2 regions of the Sphaerochaeta sp. UBA5836 genome follow, and region 1 is predicted to be linked to the other one. Evidence: riboswitches for the same ligand, from Rfam matches in the RefSeq annotation. Region 1 holds a riboswitch; the other holds the start of a gene.
What was found. Region 1 has a riboswitch for cobalamin ahead of B3F49_RS01145 (ribonucleoside triphosphate reductase). Riboswitches for the same ligand answer to the same signal wherever they lie in the genome.
Positions count from the first base shown of each region.

Region 2: it holds a riboswitch for cobalamin, as region 1 does, so the genes downstream of both, B3F49_RS11985 (ABC transporter substrate-binding protein) here and B3F49_RS01145 (ribonucleoside triphosphate reductase) in region 1, are expected to answer to the same signal.

Region 1 is NZ_DJGW01000015.1:1,654-7,539, forward strand. It holds gene B3F49_RS01140 (anaerobic ribonucleoside-triphosphate reductase activating protein) at 1-384, opposite strand, end outside; gene B3F49_RS01145 (ribonucleoside triphosphate reductase) at 381-2,456, opposite strand; cobalamin riboswitch at 2,526-2,714, opposite strand; gene jag (RNA-binding cell elongation regulator Jag/EloR) at 2,785-3,480, opposite strand; gene yidC (membrane protein insertase YidC) at 3,534-5,348, opposite strand; gene rnpA (ribonuclease P protein component) at 5,452-5,802, opposite strand; gene rpmH (50S ribosomal protein L34) at 5,783-5,886, opposite strand, start outside.
Region 2 is NZ_DJGW01000114.1:47,049-52,934, reverse strand. It holds gene B3F49_RS12000 (lysophospholipid acyltransferase family protein) at 1-494, opposite strand, end outside; gene B3F49_RS11995 (ABC transporter ATP-binding protein) at 491-1,261, opposite strand; gene B3F49_RS11990 (FecCD family ABC transporter permease) at 1,254-2,234, opposite strand; gene B3F49_RS11985 (ABC transporter substrate-binding protein) at 2,231-3,103, opposite strand; cobalamin riboswitch at 3,158-3,357, opposite strand; gene rnhA (ribonuclease HI) at 3,397-3,846, shown strand; gene B3F49_RS11975 (chromate transporter) at 3,843-4,397, shown strand; gene B3F49_RS11970 (chromate transporter) at 4,394-4,939, shown strand; gene B3F49_RS11965 (tetratricopeptide repeat protein) at 4,905-5,483, opposite strand; gene B3F49_RS11960 (uracil phosphoribosyltransferase) at 5,483-5,886, opposite strand, start outside.

The DNA.
Region 1 (5,886 bases):
ATACCGTTTACATGGAGCTTTCACATCCACGGCAACATACGAAAGCAAGTTGGAATCGAGCAACTGTGCTACGACCTCAGGTCTGCTGCCGTTGGTATCCAATTTGACTGCAAACCCAAGATTCCTGATACTTTCAATGAAGGAGAGCAGGTCTCCCTGCAACGTGGGTTCACCGCCGCTTACCACCACGGCATCTATGAAACCCTTTCGCTCCAGCAAGAACGATTCTATCTCTTGATGGCTTATTTCATCTGATTTCTCACATAAAAGTGACCTGTTGTGGCAATAGAAGCAGTCATAATTGCATCCTTGGCAGAAGAATACGGTACAAAGCTTTTGTGGGTAATCAAGCAGGGAGCAAGCTTCCAATCCTGCAATATTCATGATACTTCTACCTCAAAAAACATTCGTTGACGGTGTTCCTCCTGCTTGCCCGCATGGAAATCCCCCTTCGGTCTGAGATATCCCACCACCCTTGTCCACACCTCGGTAGCCGATCCGCAAAAGGGACATTGTTCCACTTCCCCATCCAGATACCCGTGGTTCCTGCAGGTGGAAAAAGTGGGGGTGAGAGACAGGTAGGGAAGCTTGTACCGGCTGAACGTCGTTTTGACCAACTGCTTTGCAACTTCCACATCCTTGATCCGTTGGGCCAGATAGAGATGCAGAACGGTCCCACCGGTATACTTGCACTGCAGTGCATCCTGTTTTTCCAGCGTTTCAAACAGGTCGGAAGTATAGCCGACCGGCAGCTGGGAAGAGTTGGTATAGTAGCCGACTTTCTCTCCAGCAGTAATGATATCGGGATACAGGATGGTATCGAGGCGGGCCAACCTGTAACTGGCTCCCTCGGCAGGGGTGGCTTCGAGGTTGTAGAAGTTGCCCGTGTCGTTCTGGAAGCCACTGATGAGCTCTCTCAACTCATCCAGCACCCGCAAGGCAAACTCCTGTCCCTCTTGGGTGACCAAGGAGCCCTGCCGCCCGAAGAGATTCAGGCAGGCCTCCTCCATCCCAACGATGCCGATGGTGCTGAAATGGTTCGCCCAATACTTGCCAAGCCTTTGTTTTACATCGACCAAGGATCCTTGGCTGAACGGATACATGCCCCGCTCGGTCTCGGCTTCGATGACTTTCCGCTTTATTTCAAGACTCTGTTTGGCAAGCTCTGCAAGCTTGGGCAGCTTTTGGAAGAACATCTGCTCAGAGCCTGTCTCATAAGCCAGTCTCGGAAGATTGAGCGTTACCACCCCAATCGAGCCGGTAAGAGGATTCGATCCGAACAATCCGCCGCCGCGTTTTCTGAGTTGGGAAGTATCGAGGCGGAGTCTGCAGCACATGGAAAGGGCATCCTCGGGTGAAAGATCGCTGTTCACATAGTTGGAGAAGTAGGGGATTCCGTATTTTGCGGTCATGGAAAAAATGGCATCCACCACCTTGCTTTCCCAAGGAAAATCCTTGGTTACCTTGTAGGTGGGAATCGGAAAGGTGAACACCCTGGACGAAGCATCTCCCTCTTCCATGACTTCACAGAAGGCAAGATTAAGGATTTCCATCTCCTTCTCAAACATCCCATATGTCTCTGTTTGAGCCACACCTCCTTTGATAACCGGAACATCATGCAGCGAGGATGGGACGACCAAGTCGAATGTCAGATTCGAAAAGGGGCATTGGAATCCGACGCGGGTCGGAACATTGAGATTGAAGATGAACTCCTGGAGAGCCTGCTTCACATCGTGGTAGGAGAGATTGTCGTAGCGAATGAATGGAGCAGCATAGGTGTCGAAAGAGGACCAGGCTTGAGCCCCTGCACACTCCCCCTGAAAGGTGAAGGTAGCATTGACGATTTGTCCAAGAAATGAACGTAGATGCTTTGCAGGTTTGCTGCTGACCTTTCCATCAACGCCCCCGAATCCATTGACCAACAACTGCCTCAGGTCCCAGCCACAGCAATACGGGCCAAAAAATCCGAGGTCATGGAGGTGGAAGGCTCCGCTTTCATGCGCCGCCTTGATTTCTTTTGGATAGATTTCATTGAGCCAGTACTGTTCGGTGAAGCGTTCACGAATGAAGTTGTTCATACCGTTTACCGATCGACGGGTATTGGCATTTTCCTTGGTCTGCCAGGTGGTTTGATTCAAGTAGGAGTCAAAGAGCGCATTGGTTGCCTTGATGAGAGCATTGCCCTCACGAACTCGCTCGCGCTGGCTGCGATACAGGATGTAGGCTTTCGCCGTCTCCTTGGCACCACTGTCCATCAAGGCTTGTTCGACCAGGTCCTGGATTTGTTCCACCGTAATTGGGTTGACGTCCTTCATGTTGGCGAGGACCAACGCTGCCACTTTTATGGCATCGACATCCTGATGAGCAGCAGTTGCTGCCTTGTTGATTGCATTGATGATTTTCTGAACCTCGCAGAGAACCACCTGCCCGTCCCGTTTGACCACCTGCTTTTGCATGGGTTCCTCCTGACGGAGAATGAACAAAGAGACGGTGCTTTGATTGCACACGCCCCTGTCATGCTCCGTGACGGCGTGTCTGTACAGGCAAGGTCTTCTGGCTCAGGTTCATCGACTACGCTGCCTTCCCGGATTGCTCCAGTGGCTGTTAGCGTAGTCTCCCCTTTACAGCGGCGGGACCGCGCGGGCTTTTCACCCACTTCCCTTTTCCTATACACACAAGATATAGTGTTTAGTACCATACGGTACACTACTCACAGTAGGACTGATGTTGTATCTTGTCAAGGCATTTGATAAAAAAAAAGGGGGACAAAAGTCCCCAGTGTTGTCATTGTCTTTGATTGGTGATTCGAATCTGCTTGTACAGCCCCTCGCCTTCACTCTTGGTCTCCACTCCCCCGAAATCATTGAGGGCTGTATGCACCAACCGTCTTTCATACGGGTTCATCGGCTCAAGCAATCTGCTCCGGCCGCTCTTTTTTACCTGTTCTGCGGTCTTGAACGCCATTCTGATCAACTGCTCCTCGTGACGCATGCGATAGTTTTCACTATCGATGATCACTTTCAAATCAGGGTCGATCTGACCGGCGAACACATTGGCCAGCAGCTGGATGGCATCAAGATTCTTACCCTTGCGGCCGATGATGATACTGGAGTTGTCACTCTCAATATTCAGGCCGAGCTTGCGGGCCTTGCGGAAGGAGATGGATACCTTGCCCTGATATCCCATCTTCTCAAGAATGGTTGCAACGAACAGCAAAAGCTTGTCCTCAAGGTCGCTGTTGATCGGAGCATCAAGCTCATCCTCATCCTCATCCTGCGCACCCTGTACTTCGTAACCCTCTTCAGGAACATCGTTCTCATCTTCAAAGTGAATTCTGATCTTTACATTGCTTTTCTTGAACAGTCCCTTGCGGACAGGCTCGACGATTTCCACATCGAAATCTTCCCGTTCAATGTGCAGTTCTTCTATTGCCTTTGCAATAGCTTCCTGCTCGGTACGTCCTTCGAATTCTTTCATCATATAGCTACTCCGTTCGGGGGACCGGGTCCCCCGGATAATATTTCTTGTGGGAACTAGGTCCGTTTCTTTCCCTTGGGACCTGGGAATTGCTGCACAGAGGCGCTCTTCTTCTCTGCTGCCTCCCTGCTCTTCTTCTTGTTGGTATACAACTGTTGGAAGATGGAGAGTGCGTTCATGACCGACCAGTAGAGAATCAAACCGGAGGGTGCATTGTACAGGACAAAGAAGAACATCAACGGCATGCCGTAGGTCATAAACTTCATCATGCCCTGCTGGCTTCCTGAAGTCGAGGCATTCTGGGTGATTTTCATCGAGTAGATCATGCTGACCGTGTAAATGATCGGCAGTAGGTGCAACTGATTGCCCAGGAAGGGAAGATTGAAACCAAAGGTGAATACCGTATCCGGCATGGAAAGGTCAGGAATCCAACCGGGAATGAACATGGCTCCGCGAAGTTCAAAGTGCTTGTTGAGCAGTCCATAGAAGGCAATGAGAATCGGGAACTGGAGCAGCATCGGCAGACAGCCGCCCATCGGATTGATTTTTTCCTTCTTGTACAAAGCAGCCATCTCTTCGTTCTGCTTGGTCGGATTATCCGGATACTTCTCCTTGATCTCCGCCATTTTCGGGGAGAGGGAAGCCATCTTTGCCGTAGACTCCATACCCTTCTTGGAGATGGGATACAACACCAGCTTGAGCAGGAAGGTCAGGATGATGATGCCCACACCATAGTTGGGAATCACCTTGTACAACAGGTTCAGGATGGTCTTCAGAATGGTCTCAAGCCAACCAAGCCAGGAGCTGCTGTCCAATGCCTGTTCCAGCTGGAGGTTGGCTACCCCGAAACTGTTCAGGGAAGCATCATTGTAGATGATCATGTCACCCTTCAGCTGCGGCCCTGCATAGAATCGGAAGGTGTCGGTTTGCGATGCACTTTTGATGGAAGGCCGGGTCAGGAAGATGCTCGATTCAAGCGGCAGGCCTGCATCACTGTCCTCCATGAGGCTGACGGTATAGTTGGTGGCATCGGGAATAGCAATCAGGGAGAAGTACTTGCCGACCAAAGCGACCCAGGAGAGGGGCTTGGTGGTGGTATAGGCACCATTGCTGAGCTTGACCTGGTTCTTCTTGGAAGATCCATCTTCCTTGATGTAGAACCTTCTGTAGTTGTAGTTGTTGTCAAGAGAAGCAAACGACGGGCCGATCTGCGGCTCAAAAGCCAGGGTATAGGCAGCATTCTCGAAGGAGAGGGGGACAGCCTTGTTCACACTGTTCTTGGTAGCAACATCGATCTGGAACAAGTAGTCCTCGTTGCCGAAGGTGTAGGTCTTGGTGATGGTGAACGGATCGCCTGCACTCTTTCCATCTTCAGAAAGGAGGGCGAACTCCTGGGTGAAAATTACTTTGTTCCCGCTGATCTGATACCTGAAATTGGCATCGATGGGGTTGGTCTTGTCTTTTCCTGCATAGAGCAGGAACGCATCGTTGGATTGTGGACTTTTGAAAAGCAGTTCCACCGGCTGCCCGTTGTCAAGGTGTTTCTTCAGCTTGAAGGAGGAGACAGAGGCGCCGTTGGGATTGAACTCAACAATGAAGTACTCGGTTGAGAAGGTGAAGGGTGCACTGGAACCCTGATTTCCCACCGATACCAAAGACCCCGGCAGATTGCTGTTCCAAGCAATGTTGGAGGGAATCTGTGAATACTGGGCGGGTTCCAACGTGGTGGTTGCGGCATTTGGTTGCTGGACTACTTGCTGCTGGGCTGCCTGTTCTACAGGAGCGGGGGCGAAGAATGTGGTTTGAATGGTCATACCGATTGTAATGACCAAAACGGAAAGGACTATGGCTAGAATGGTATTTTTGTCCATATCTGCTCCTGATGATGAGGTGTGGTGAGAAAACGTTCACAGGAAAGATAGGCACATAACGAATTTTTGCAACAACAGGAGTGGGAAAGACTAAAAAATAGTCTTAAGGCTTGAGGAAAACCCCAGCCTTTTCACAGAGTGAGAGGAGTTGTTTTTTTTGGGATGTATGGTCATCAACCTTTCCTGGATATACGATGAATGCAAAATCGTAACCGGGAATCATCCGAGGCTTTTCATTTCGCCAGATTTCCTTGATCTGTCTGCGTATTCTGTTACGCTCAACAGCGCTTCCATAGTGACGGACGGGTATTACTACAATCCGGTCAAGATCCAGCTGGTTTTGGCTAACAATCAGTTTTAAACCACGGCAGGTGTATGTCCTGCCGGTTTTAAAAATTCGGTCAATCTCCGGTTTACGCTTTACAATTTCTTGTTTAGAAAGGCTTCTTCTCATCACATACGGACAGCTTGTGTCTGCCTTTGGCTCTCCTGCGGGCCAATACCAGGCGTCCGCCCTTTGTTGCCATACGAGCCCTGA
Region 2 (5,886 bases), on a different contig from region 1:
GTTCTGCCGGCAGTCCTGCTCATCTTGTTTTTCACCCGTCGCTTGGGGGCGATGAGCCCGATGGGGATGACAGGGCAGGGATGGGAAAGGTATATCTCTGCGATGCCCCGTTTGAAAGCCATCAAGGTCTCTTGGGTGTTCAATCCGCCTTCGGGGAAAATGTACACACTCTCTCCTTTTTGCAGGTATGATACCGCCTTTGCAACCACCTGTTTGCGATCTTCCTTGGTGAGAGCCGGAATCTGTTCAGTCCATCCTAGGAACGACCCTACAACAGGAATCCCGAAACCGGGTCCGATGACGATATGCAGCACATCATCGGACAAGGTGGTCACAAAATGCACATCGCTGCTGCTGAAATGGTTGGAACAAAAAATCTTCGGACCGCTTGGAAGCTCGCACTCCTGCCAGGTTTGGAAATCGTAGGAGAGTGCGAGAATGATTTTCACCACCTTGCGGTAGGTGCGATGTAAAAAGAGGCGAAACACATTCATGGTGATGAGGCCTTGTAGGTAGGAAGCCAGAGCATCCGATTCAGGGTCGGATCGTACACCTGATGGGCTTTGATATCATACACATTCTCAAGAAGGCTTTCGGTGAACACCGTTTCGGTGGAACCGTATGCGACAACCTTTCCTTGTTGCAGCACCAACGCTGTTTGGCTGTAAATCTGCACCAGCAAGAGATCGTGCAATACACATACTACCGTATAGCCTTTCTCCACCAAACGGCAGAGCAGTTCCATGATCGAACGCTGATGCTTGACATCCAGATGGTTGACCGGCTCATCGAGCAACAGAATCTTTCCCTGTTGGCAGAGGGCGCGGGCCAGCAGGACGCGCTGTAGTTCGCCTCCGCTTAGTTCGGTTACCAGCTTGTCCTTGAGATGCACGATATCGCATTCCAGCAAGGCTTGTTCAACGCTGTGGTTGCTGTCCTCACCCCCATAGGCATATCGCCCCATGCTGACTGCTTCGGTGACAGTGAAGGCATAGTCGAGCTTGCCGTTCTGGGCGACAAAACCCAGTTGCTTTGCCAGATCCTTTTGACTGAGGGAAGCCACGTTGCGACCTTCGACCAAGACGTTTCCTGCTGCAGGCTTCAAATGTTTGTAGATGAACTTGAGCAGCGTCGATTTGCCGCTCCCATTGGGACCTGTCAGAGCGATGAACGTGCCTCTTGGCAGCTTCAGGTTCAAATCTTCAAAGACAGGATGGGTGTCATAGCCTCCACCCAGGTGTGAAAACTCAAGGCTATCCATAGAAGTACCTCCCGCGGTGAAGCAGGTAGAGGAAGAGGGGAACACCCAACATGCTGGTTATGATTCCCACTGGAAGTTCTCCCGAGGGAAGCAGAATCCTGGAAATGGTATCGCTGGCAAGCAGAAGCAAGCCGCCGAGCAGGCTCGAGGGAAACAACAGCTTCTGATGCTTGGGGCCGATTATCAGGCGGGTGGCATGGGGTGCCATCAGGCCGATGAAGCCGATGACTCCATAGTAGGATACGCATAAGGCGGTGGCAAAGGAAGCAAGCAGCAAAAAAAGCAGGCGGGTCCTTCTCACGGAAAGTCCTCCCGCCCGTGCTGAAAGCTCGTCAAGCAGGAGCATGTCCATGCTCTGGTGATTCAAGGAGAGTGGAATGAACAAGATGATCCATGCAAAAAGAACAACAACAACTTGCCCATAGGTGCTCGATGAGAAGCTTCCCAAGGTCCAGAAAAGGATTCTCTGGTATTGTTCCTTGTGCAGGAACATGAGCAGCGTCATTGCAGCGGAGAGAATGTAGTTCACCGCAACACCGGTGAGCAGCAAGGTGGTGCTGCTGCTTTTGCGTCTGGAGGCCAGGGCTACGATGAAAAGCGTGGTTCCAAGAGCACCAACCAATGCACTCACAGGCAGCCCCAACAGCGGTGCAAGGCCGATGAAGAGGGCTACCGCCACACCGAAGGATGCTCCCGAACTGATGCCTAAAATGAAGGGATCGGCCATGGGATTGCGCAACGCTGCCTGGAAAACCGCTCCGCTGAGCCCCAGGATTGCACCGGTAAGAAAGGATGAGAGAATTCTGGGAAGCCTGAGCTGAAGGATGATATAGGCTTTATTGGCGGATGCGCCTTTTCCCAGCAGGATGGCCACGGTGTCGGAGAGCTTGATGTTTGAAGGTCCCAAAGTCAAAGAGAGGAGCATGAGGGCCAAGGCTGTGCCTGCCAGGACGGGGACCAGCATCCGCTTCATTGCGCCTGCTCCTGATGGATGAGAACAAAGAGTTCTGCAAGCGCCTTGGCACTGCGGGGGCCCTGCCTGCTGATGAGGTCTGCATCGAAGAGCCTGATGCTGCCGCTGAGGTCGGCATACGGCTTGGTAGTGGTAAATTCCTTGAGCGTCTGTTCTCCCGTCTCTCCCCATCTCGGGGATAGCAGAATGACCTGCGGATCGTGGGCCATCAACAGTTCCTTGCTGTATGTCCAATTTTGGGCATCATCGGCAATATTGATCCCCCCTGCAAGCCAGACCATCTCGCTGAGAAACGTATCTTTGGTTGCACTTGAATCGAACGAACCAAAATCCAGGACGATATATACCGTGGGTTTTGGCAAAAGTTCTGCTTTCTGTACAATGGTACGAACATCGTTTTGCATGTTTAGGATCATCAATTCACCTTCCGCCTGTCTGCCGACCCTGTTTGCTATCTCACGAATGAGGGTATAGGTACCTTGAAAATCCTGTTGTGTTTCGAGGGCAAGTACATCGATACCGGCTTTCTGTACGGAAGAAAGAAATTGTTCCGGTACAAAAGCACTGCTGATGACAAGATTCGGTTCCAGCGAAAGCAGAGTCTCAAGCGAAGGGTTGTACAACGTACCCACCGAAGGAAGGGCGGCAGCCTCTTGAGGGTAGTTGCAGTAGTCGCTTCGACCGACCAGCAATGATCCGGCATCCAAGGCATACAAGGTCTCCGTTACATTGGGAGAAAGGCTGACGATCCGCAAACTCTCTTGTTGTGCCGGTTGTTCCTGGGCTCCTCCCGCTGCCAGACGGGGGATGACAAGACAGAGAAACAGTGAGAAAACGAGAAGCAGGTGCTTGAAAGAATTGCTGTGCATAACGCCCCTTGTAACACGGGCATGGAACATACCCTGACCTATACTCCGTAGGCCGTCGGAAATTATCCAATGTCAGGTCTCCTGGCTCAGGCATACCCAGAATCTGCGACTTCCCGCATGCATTGCAATGCAGTGTCTTTTTCAGCAGATTCCCAGCCTCTACAGTGGCGGGACCGCAGGGGCTTGAACCCCTTTCCCTTGGCATGGACAAGCCTATCCTACGGAGTTGTTCATCCATCTGTCAAGAGTTGCCGTGGTTGACCACAACCGACCTCTATATTACTATCCGGCCTATGAAGTACAACCAAATTGAGATCTATACCGATGGTGGGTGCCTAGGCAATCCAGGTCCCGGCGGGTGGGCGTATGTATTGAAGGCTGATGGTGTTTTTGAGAAAGAGGCCAGCGGAAATGAACGGAACACCACAAACAACCGCATGGAACTCACCGCGGTAATCGAGGCGTTGAAAGCGTGCCAGGCGCTCGGCGCTGAGGCAATTGTGATCAACACGGACAGCCAGTATGTGAAGAACGGCATCACCGGTTGGATCAAGAATTGGAAGGTCAACGGTTGGCGGACGGCTTCAAAGGATCCGGTGAAGAACAAGGAGTATTGGGTGGAGCTGGATCGTCTTAATGCAAGTCTTCCCGTCCATTGGAACTGGGTGAAAGGCCATGCAGGCATCGAGGGAAATGAGCGGTGCGACCAGTTGGTCCGCCAAGCGATGGAAGGCCTGGTATGAAAGGCCGTGATGTGAAGCTTTGGGACTTGTACCTCTCGTTCTTCAGAATCGGCGGGCTCACCTTCGGCGGCGGATATGCCATGCTTCCCATGCTTCAGCGGGAGGTCATCACCAAACATGGATGGGTGACCGAGGAAGAAGTGCTGGACATCTATGCCATCGGCCAATGCACACCGGGCATCATTGCCGTAAATACCGCTACGATGATCGGCTACCGCAAGCGGGGCATCCCGGGAGCAATCGTTGCGACCTTGGGGGAAGTGAGCCCATCGCTGATCATCATCTCCATCTTGGCAACGGTCCTGTTACATGTGCAGGATATAATCTGGGTCCAACGGGCGTTTGGAGGGATCAGGGTCGCCGTATGCGCCCTCATAACCCAATCGGTGATTACCCTCGCCAAGAAAAGCCTGATTGATGTTCCCACCATCCTGCTCTATCTGGCCGTAGTGATTTCTACGTTCTTCTTTGCCCTTTCCCCGATTCTGATAGTCCTTTTCGCCATCTTTTTCGGCCTCTGCGTGCAGGCAGTGAAACGGAGGGCCTCATGATATATCTTCAGTTGTTTTGGGAGTTCTTCAAAATCGGGCTCTTTTCCATCGGCGGAGGTCTGGCAACCCTGCCGTTTCTCTATGCGCTTGCAGAAACCCATCCTCATTGGCTGGCAGCCAAACAAATAGCCGACATGATCGCTGTCAGCGAATCGACCCCTGGGCCGATCGGCATCAACATGGCGACCTTTGCAGGATATCAGGCGGCTGGATTGGCCGGTGGCTTGATCGCCACCTTGGGTGAAATTACGCCCAGTGTCATCATCATTATCTTTATTGCTCGTTTTTTGGGAAGATTTGACAAGAACCTGTATGTCAAGGATGCGTTCTATGCTCTCAGACCTGCAGTGGTCGGCCTGATCTCGTATGCCGGTCTGATGTTGTTGTCGGCAACGGTTTTTCCCGATCAGGGGTTCAAGTTGAAGGAAGCCGTACTGTATGCAGTTCTTGTTGTTCTGGTGTTGCGGTTCAAAAAGGTGCATCCCTTGCTCTGGATTGTCCTCGGAGCTAGTGCGGGCCTTCTGTTTGTTCTTCCTTCGTAATAAACGAGAGGGCGCGTGCATACCAACTTTCTTTGCCTGCAAGCTGACTGAGCACAGCAAGGGCCCGCTTCTCATAAGCTTTGACATTGAGTAAGCCAAGGGCGAGACGTTCTGCTGTTTCTCTCTCGTTCCAGCGAAGCGCTGCTTCCATCACCTCGGCCTGTGTTTCATAGGAGCCCGGATCGATGGCAAACAGGCGTTCATACGTTTCCAACGCTTTCTTGTACTGTGATTGTTCACTATAGGCTTGGGCCTTGAGAAGCAAAAAGGAGAGGTTGAAGTCAAACTCACCAAAGGCTTCTTCGCTGAGTTTGACCACCCTCTCATAGTCCCCCTCCAAAAAGAGGGACAAGAGATAGTTGTATCGATACGTGTGGTTGTCCTTGTCTTTCCCGCTTGCCTTCGCAAACGATGCACCGGCTGCCGAAAAATCACGGGCCATGAGTTGCTCATACCCCTCGGATGCAAGCCTTTCTGCCTGATAGGACCGGCAGGAAACGAGCAACAGTGAACAACCTAGAACCAGCAGCAACAGCTTTCTCATTAGTTTTCCAGTACAGTCTTCTCAATCTCCCTCACCTGTGAACGGTAGAGGTTGGTGATGGAACTGCCATAGTCGGCGATGAGCTGGATGATGTTGCGGGGGTTGTCATGCTCATCCTTGCCGTTGAGACGATCTCCGGCGTCACCGAGGCCCGGCAATATATAGGCGGCATCGTTGAGCACAGGGTCCATCCACAGTGTATAGACCTCGGCACCCTCGATGGCGCGTGCAATGCGCAAGGATCCCTTGAGTGCACTGATGACGTTGATGAATTTCACCGACTTGGGCTGTATCTTGTTGTCCTTCAGATATTTGACGATTGTTACCAGCGATCCGCCGGTGGCATTCATCGGGTCGGCAAAAATCAAGTCCTTTCCATCCAGGGATGCGAGATCGAAGTAGG